DNA from 2 places in the Pseudarthrobacter sp. TRD_SC_9 genome. Region 2 is predicted to be linked to the other one. Evidence: riboswitches for the same ligand, from Rfam matches in the RefSeq annotation. Region 2 holds a riboswitch; the other holds the start of a gene.
What was found. A riboswitch is a leader RNA that binds a small molecule or an ion and turns the genes downstream of it on or off. The one in region 2 is predicted to bind thiamine pyrophosphate.
Positions count from the first base shown of each region.

Region 1: another riboswitch for thiamine pyrophosphate. It lies ahead of ACWA13_RS10180 (bifunctional hydroxymethylpyrimidine kinase/phosphomethylpyrimidine kinase); the one in region 2 lies ahead of ACWA13_RS16715 (ECF transporter S component).

Region 1 is NZ_CM143956.1:2,179,565-2,183,659, reverse strand. It holds gene ACWA13_RS10185 (Rne/Rng family ribonuclease) at 1-2,257, shown strand, start outside; TPP riboswitch at 2,335-2,432, shown strand; gene ACWA13_RS10180 (bifunctional hydroxymethylpyrimidine kinase/phosphomethylpyrimidine kinase) at 2,423-3,991, shown strand.
Region 2 is NZ_CM143956.1:3,562,076-3,566,170, forward strand. It holds gene ACWA13_RS16705 (energy-coupling factor transporter transmembrane component T family protein) at 1-304, opposite strand, end outside; gene ACWA13_RS16710 (ABC transporter ATP-binding protein) at 301-1,821, opposite strand; gene ACWA13_RS16715 (ECF transporter S component) at 1,821-2,471, opposite strand; TPP riboswitch at 2,534-2,669, opposite strand; gene ACWA13_RS16720 (ROK family protein) at 2,878-3,786, opposite strand; gene ACWA13_RS16725 (alpha-mannosidase) at 3,887-4,095, opposite strand, start outside.

The sequences.
Region 1 (4,095 bases), 1.4 Mb from region 2:
TGATCCGCCCAACACGGTGACCCGGGTCCGTGCGCCCCGCGCCGCCAGCGAGGCACCTGTGAACAACCGCGTCACCAGCGTCAAGGGTTCTACCCGCCTGGAAGCCAAGAAGCAGCGCCGCCGCGAATCTCGGGACACCGGCCGCCGCCGCACCGTCATCACCGAGGCCGAGTTCCTGGCCCGCCGTGAATCTGTGGACCGCCAGATGATCGTCCGCCAGCGCGACGACAGAATCCAGATCGGCGTCCTTGAGGACGGCGTGCTGGCCGAGCACTTCGTATCCAAGACCCAGCAGGATTCCCTGATCGGCAACGTTTACCTGGGCAAGGTCCAGAACGTCCTTCCGTCCATGGAAGCTGCTTTCGTGGACATCGGACGCGGCCGCAATGCCGTGCTGTATGCCGGTGAAGTCAACTGGGAAGCCGTCAACCTTGAGGGCAAGCAGCGCCGGATCGAGAACGCGCTGAAGTCCGGCGACACCGTCCTGGTCCAGGTGACCAAGGATCCGGTAGGCCACAAGGGTGCCCGCCTGACCAGCCAGATTTCGCTTCCGGGCCGTTACCTCGTGTACGTACCCGGTGGATCCATGACGGGCATCTCACGCAAGCTGCCCGACGTCGAACGCAACCGCCTCAAGCGGATCCTCAAGGACCGCCTTCCCGAAAATGCCGGGGTGATTGTCCGGACTGCTGCCGAGGGTGCCTCGGAAGAGGAACTGACTCATGACATCAACCGCCTCCGTGCGCAGTGGGAGGGCATTGAAGGGCAGGCCAAGTCCACCAAGGTCCTGGCCCCGGAGCTGCTGTATGGAGAACCTGACCTCACCATCAAGGTTGTCCGCGATGTCTTCAACGAGGACTTCTCAAAGCTGATCGTGTCCGGCGAGGAGGCCTGGGACACCATCGAGGCCTACGTGACCTACGTGGCGCCGGACCTGGTGGGCCGCCTTGAGAAGTGGACCCAGGACCAGGACATCTTCGCTGCCTGGCGGATCGACGAGCAGATTGCCAAGGCACTGGACCGCAAGGTCTTCCTGCCCTCGGGCGGTTCGCTGGTGATTGACCGCACCGAAGCCATGACCGTGGTGGACGTCAACACCGGCAAGTTCACCGGCAGCGGCGGCAACCTGGAAGAGACAGTCACCAAGAACAACCTCGAAGCTGCCGAGGAAGTGGTCCGCCAGCTGCGCCTGCGCGACATTGGTGGAATCATCGTGATCGACTTCATCGACATGGTGCTGGAATCCAACAGGGACCTGGTGCTCCGCCGCATGGTGGAATGCCTGGGCCGCGACCGCACCAAGCACCAGGTCGCTGAGGTGACATCACTGGGCCTGGTCCAGATGACGCGCAAGCGCATGGGCACCGGTCTGCTGGAAGTCTTTGGCGAGCAGTGTGAGGTCTGCGCAGGGCGCGGTATAGTCACGCACGACGAACCTGTGGAGCACCGCCGCGCCAATGTAGTGGCCGCTGACCACCACGCGTTCCGCAGCGACAACCAGCGCACCGAGGCACCCCGCACTGAGGCGCAGCCTGCACGGGGCGAACGTAAGCGCCGTCGCGGACGCGGCGGCCAGCAGCTTGACGTTGCAGCACCGGCGGCCGTGGTGCACACCGTTCAATCCGAACCGATCGACGCCGAGCGCCACGCCAAAGCCGAGGCAACCCGCGCAGCACTTGCCAACATCGCCGCCGCCGCACATGCTGCCCACCAGCATGACCAAGAACACGCTGCTCCGGCAGTTGCTCCGGTTGCTGTTGAAACGGTGCGCGAAACACGGGCACCTGAAACCACCGCTCCCCAGCCTCCGGCCGCGGCTCCCGCTGCTGTTTTGACGTTCGGCGGCGAGCAGGTTGCGCTGCCTTCGGTCGCCCACGCGGAGGAGGAACAGCCGCAGCCCAAGCTCACGCTGGACAGCCTCGCCGAAGCGTTCGCCCACCTGGGTGAACCTGCGGCCGAAAAGGTGACCGAGACAACTGGCGCCCGTAGGGTGTCCGTTGCTCCGGCAGTGGCTGCCGCTCCCGAAGCAGCAGACCCGTCACGCTCACGCCGTCCGCGCCGCAACCGCAGCGCCAGCCGTGCGCAGGGTGCAGCGAACGAGACCAGTGTTGAGCAGCACACGCCGGCTCCCGCTGCCACAGGTTCACACAGCCATGAAGCGAAGGCTCCGGTCTCCGCGGCGGTTGCGCAGGCCAGCAAGCCTGATGCTTCCCAGCCGATCATCCTGGGCGTGGGCGTGCCGGCATCTGAGCTCTAGCGCTTATTGAGTAAAGGGTCCGGTCCCGGAAGTTGCAGTCCGCGGGACCGGGCCCTTTTTCGTCTGCGTTAGGCTGTAGTACTGACACGGGGTGCCAGGCATCGGAGCCGGCTGAGATAAGACCCGTTGAACCTGTCCGGTTAGCACCGGCGAAGGGATGTCCACGTGACTTCGTCATTCGTACTGCCTGCAACGTCAACCAGCACAGCCAGCAATGGCACGTTCATCCAGCCCTCAAAGCATTCGATTCCCCGGGTGTTGTCCATCGCGGGTTCGGATCCATCCGGCGGCGCCGGGATCCAGGCTGACCTGAAGAGCATCGCGGCCAGTGGCGGTTACGGCATGGCCGTCATCACGGCACTCACGGCACAGAACACGCGCGGCGTCCGGGGCATCCACGTTCCGCCGGCCTCCTTCCTGGCGCAGCAGTTGGACGCCATCAGCGAGGACATCACTGTTGATGCCGTCAAGATCGGCATGCTGGGTGAGGAAGAAGTGATCACGGTGGTCGGGGACTGGTTGCGGAAGGTGCGTCCCGCCGTCGTGGTCCTGGATCCTGTCATGGTCGCCACCAGCGGGGACCGGCTGCTCAAGGAACAGGCCGAGCAAGCGCTGATCAGGCTGCTGCCGCTTGCGGACCTCATCACGCCCAACCTTCCGGAACTGGCAATTCTCCTGGGGGAGGAGCCCGCACCGGACTGGGCGGGCGCACTGGAGCAGGGTAAACGCCTATCCAAGGTCAGCGGTGCCACGGTCCTGGTCAAGGGCGGACACCTCGACGGCGGTACCTGCCCGGATGCCCTCGTCAGCAGTGCGGGGCTGCTGTCCTCGGAGGTCGTGGAGTTTCAGGGGCGCCGCATTGCCACCAATAACAGCCACGGCACGGGTTGCTCGCTGTCCTCCGCCATGGCCACCGTGATGGCGAGGCTCGGCAACTGGGAGGAAGCGCTGGCGGTGGTCAAGCCCTGGCTGGAAGGCGCGTTGGCAGGGGGCGGCAGCCTCGCCGTCGGAAGTGGAAAGGGCCCCGTCCATCACTTCCACCACCTTGTCCCTGCGGGTACGGACGGCACGGGGACTGACCTGCCTGGCAGTTTCTTAGACCTGCTCCGGCGTGAAGCGGAGCCTTACCTGGACGATATCTACGCACTGGACTTCATCCGGGAACTGGCGTCCGGTGGCCTGACCGAGAAGCACTTCGCGTATTACCTGAGCCAGGACTCCTTGTACCTGAACGGCTACTCGAGGGTGTTGGCGCGGGCAAGCGCATTGGCACCCACCGAGGCGGAGCAAATGTTCTGGGCGCGCTCGGCGTTGAGCTGCCTTGAGGTCGAATCGGAGCTGCACAGGACCTGGCTGGCTGGCCGCCCGTCACCCACGGGCCAGGGACCGGTGACCAAAAGCTACGTCGATCATCTTTTGGCGGCCTCCTCCGAGGGCAGCTACGGGGTCCTGGTTGCAGCGGTACTGCCGTGCTTCTGGTTGTATGCGGAAGTGGGGGAGCGACTCCACGGTCAGTTCCTGGCGGCCGATTCACCGGTGGGGCATCCGTACGCAGACTGGCTCCGTACCTACGCGGACGAAGCTTTCGCCGAAGCCACCCGGCAGGCGATCGCCATCGCCGACGCTGCGGGAAGGAACGGATCTGCGGCCGACCGCTCGGCCATGCTGGCTGCCTTTACCCAGTCCTGCCGGTTCGAGGTGGATTTCTTCGACGCGCCGCGCCGGTTTGCCTGAGCCTGGCGGACATTGTCCTGTGCGTACGGGTAAGATAGTTAGGTTCCGAATGTTCGTCCAGTATTGCTCAGTGATTGCTTAGCGACTTGTACGGTATAGCCCGG
Region 2 (4,095 bases):
AGATCCCGACGTCGAGCAGTACCCTCCCGGCATCAGCGGCGATGATCGAGGTGCTCCAGCCGCCCACCGCAGCGGCAATAATCAAGGGCCAGCCGCGGCGCCACAGCAGGCCAAGCGTCAGCCCGGCCAGCGGCAGCACCGCAAGTTCCGCCAGCAGCGCCACCGAGGCGGAGACCCAGTCGACGGATAGCGCCAGCACCATCGAAATGAGTACGACGGCGGCAAACTTGGCCAGCGGATTGCTCCGGGTCAGCAGCGCTTTTTCGGACTGTTGACTGCTTCGGATCGTCAGTTCCTGCCTCATGTCAGCCCCAACTCCGTTCCGCCCAGGGCGTGGCTGAATTCGGCGTCATGCGTTACGGACACCACGGCCGTGCCGGCGTCGAGAAGTTCGGAGAGCAGGGACGCGAGCTCCGTCCAGGTATTGGCGTCCTGGCCGAACGTGGGTTCATCCAGGATCAGCACCTGCGGGTGCGCGGCCAAAACGGTGGCCACGGACAGCCGCCGTTTCTCACCGCCGGAGAGCGTGTAAGGGTTGGCGTCCACCAGATGCGTGAGCCGCAGCCGCTCCAGGAGCTCGTCCACGCGTTCGTCGCCATGGCCAAGGTGGCGGGGGCCGAAGGTCAGTTCATCCAGCACCCGGCTGGTGACAAACTGGTGCTCCGGTTCCTGGAAGACCGTGCCGATCCGGGCAATCAGTTCCTTGGCCTTCCAGCGGTACGGATCGATCCCGGCACCACGGGAAAGCTCGACGCCGGCCGATACAGTCCCGCCAGCCGGTTCCAACAGCCCGCCAAGAGTCAGCGCCACCGTTGATTTTCCAGACCCGTTGGGGCCGGTGATGGTCAGTGCCTGCCCCGCGCGGACCGTTGCCTGTACCCCTGTCTGGACGGCTGGGGGCGGTACTTTACGTAGCCCCCGGCGGGTGGCCCTTCCGCGGGACACTGCGAGGTTTTCGGCGGCCAGCAGCATGGTCGCGGCAGCGGGCTCAGTCCGCGGGCGCGTCACCGGAACATACCCCGGTACCCAGACTCCCGCCGTCGTCAGCAGTTCGCGCGCCTGCCCCAGCACCTGGTCCGGCGGACCGTCGAACAGCACACCGGAGCCCGAGGAACTCCCAGGTTGCAGCACCACAATCCGGTCCACCACGTCTTTCCAGACGGCGACGCGGTGCTCCACCACCACCAGCGTGGCACCGGTTTTATCCAGGCACCGGGCCACGGCGTCGCGGACTTCCAGCACACCGGCGGGGTCCAGGTTAGCGGTGGGTTCATCCAGCAGGATCAGACCGGGACGCATGGCCAGGATGCCGGCGAGCGCAAGCCGCTGCTTCTGCCCGCCGGACAGGGCCGACGTCGGGTGGTCCAGTTCCAGCCCGCCCCCGGCAGAGCCTGAACCAGAGTCGCGCAGGCCTACGTCCTCCAGGGCTTCGTGGACGCGCCGCCAGATCTCGTCGCGCGGGACGGCCAGGTTCTCGGCGCCGAAGGCGACGTCGTCTGCCAGGCGCGAAAGCACCACCTGGGTTTCCGGGTCCTGCTGCATGAGACCGGCTCGGCCACGCTGGTCCCGGGGTGGGGCGCCGTCGATCAGGAGGGAACCGGATTCGTCGGCATCGTCCTCCTCATCGCCCAGCACCCCGGCGAGGGCGTGAAGCAGGGTGGATTTGCCGGATCCGGACGGGCCCAGCAGGAGCACCCGTTCGCCGGGGCGGATGTCCAGGTCGAGGCCGGCCACGGCCGGTGTGGTCCGTCCGGCGTGCCGCCACCCCCACCCCTGGGCGGTGATGGCGGCGGGGCGGACGCCGTCGTCGGCTGTTGGCATCAGTTGAAGACGGGCTCCGTAGCGGCCTTGCGGGACGCGAAGGAACTCAGCACACCGGTTTTGGCCAAGCCGCGCGTTGCTACCCAGGAGAGCGCGCCGGCGATGACGGCGCCGGAGATGGCGCAGAAGATGATGTACACCAGCTTGTCAGCGCCCGGGTAGAGGATGTTCCAGCCCCAGGGCATGAAGGAGTCGTTCAGGCCGCAGAACAGTCCGGCGGCCGCCCCGGCCAGCAGCGCGGCGGTCAGGTTGTACTTCTGGTGCAGGAAACGGCCTTTGCTCATGCGGCCGTACACCAGGAACAGGAACACCAGCTCGGCGCCCAGGCCCTGCAGCAGGCCGGAAATCAGCACGGTCACACCGTACTGCGAGCCCATAATCAGTTCGCCGGTGGCAGCGACGGTTTCGCAGAAAATCGCCGCGCCCGGTTTGCGGATGATCAGCATTCCCAGCACCGCCGGGATCATCCAGCCGCCGGCGATCAGGCCGGTCAGCGGCGGGTACACCGCGTTCATCGGTGCGGACACCACGCCGGCGCCCTGGGACCATGCCCAGAAAATCACGCCACCGGTCACCGCGATCAGCGCAGCCACCACTATGTCCACTACGCGCCAGCTTTTGCCGGTCTTCTTAGTGCTTACAGTTGTCATTTCTTCCTCCTGAGGTACAGGAGGGGAGAGTATTCCGGCGGGCAAATAACCCGTTGTCCGGTAACTCTGAGAACTCGACTCCCTTGCGCCGGTACTAACCGGATCAGGTTCGAGGGTCTGCGGCAGCCCGCACTCTCAGCGCCCATCCGTCTTCGCATTACTGCGGAGTACGACGGCGGCGCTCCCCTGTCGTGATAAATCCACCCTTATGGGCTGGTCCAGTTTACACCCGGCGCTCCGCGGGAGCGGCGGAGGCGAAAGGCTTCTCCGGCTCCAACGATTGTTAGATGCGGGCTTTGCTGCGGAGTGGCCCGCAATTGCCCTACAGCCTGTTGGCCAATGCCCCGGGGCCACAACACGTGCTCTGCAGTACTTCCCTGGTCGGGGTGTTCCCGCGATGAGATGGTCAGGGTCGAAGCAAGGACGCACCAACAAGGGGGGCGTCGGAGCCGAGCGCAGCCCGCACGACCTTCACCGTTTGCGCCGCGGGCAATACGGCAGCGCGGTGCGCATACGCCTCGACCAGGCCGACATAGTCGTCAGAGACATGGGAAAACCCGCCGCCGATGACGATGAGGTCAACGTCCAGCAGCGCACAGACTCCTGCGAGTGCCTGACCAACCGCCTTTGCCGATCGTTCGATCGCTGCCCGTGCCAGTCTGTCACCGGAGCGGGCACAGCGCGCCAGATCTTCGCCATTTTGGCCGGTCCATCCTTGCATCTGCGCCCACGCCACCGAGGCCGGCCCTGAAGCAACTGACTCGAGGGTGCCGACCGTCCCGCACTCCGGAGATTCCTCGCTGGAAACGCGGAGTTGACCAATGTGCCCGGCATTGCCGTGCTCGCCGACGAGCGGTGCTCCGCCGATCACGATCCCGCCGCCGATTCCTGTGGAGACCACCATCGACACACTGGTTGAGACACCCGTCGCGGCACCGAAGCGGGACTCTGCCAAGGCAATGCACAGACCGTCGAGCGCCATTCTGACCGGAAGCGTCTCTCCTACGACATCTCGCACGACCGAGACGATCGGGAAGTCTCGGACGGGGAGATTCAACGGTGACACCGTCTCCGCCACGCTGTCCATAGGGCCTGCACTGCCGATTCCCACCGCCTCGAGCAGGTACCCCGGCGGTTGCGCCTTGAGCGCCCCCGCCACAACGGACTGCACCGCGGACCGCAGCTCGGCAGGTCCCGCGCCCGGGCCTGTCGCCGCACGCCGACGGCTCCGCGTCAACACCGCACCCTGCGCGTCCACCAAAGCGGCCTCGACCTTCGTTCCGCCCATATCCACAGCCATAGTTACGCTGTTCATGACCACCTCCACGCTATGTGCAACTGAGGAGTCGCAGAATCCTCGTGCCGTCGGCGAGGTCCGCCAGCGGCTGTGATTTTCCCGGTTCGGACGTGCCGGGTCAGGCCCGTGCGATGCGCAGGGTGCGGACCTCGAACGGCTTAAGGGATAGTTCGCAGCCGGTGCGCGCGTTATTGATGTTGTCCTCGATGAGCGAGACCTCGCGGATGCCAGCGTATGCGAAGCCCACGGACAGCTCGCCCCGCGTGCGCCGGCCGAGCGACTCGTACACGCGAACAACGACGTCACCCGAGCGGTCGTCGGCGAGCT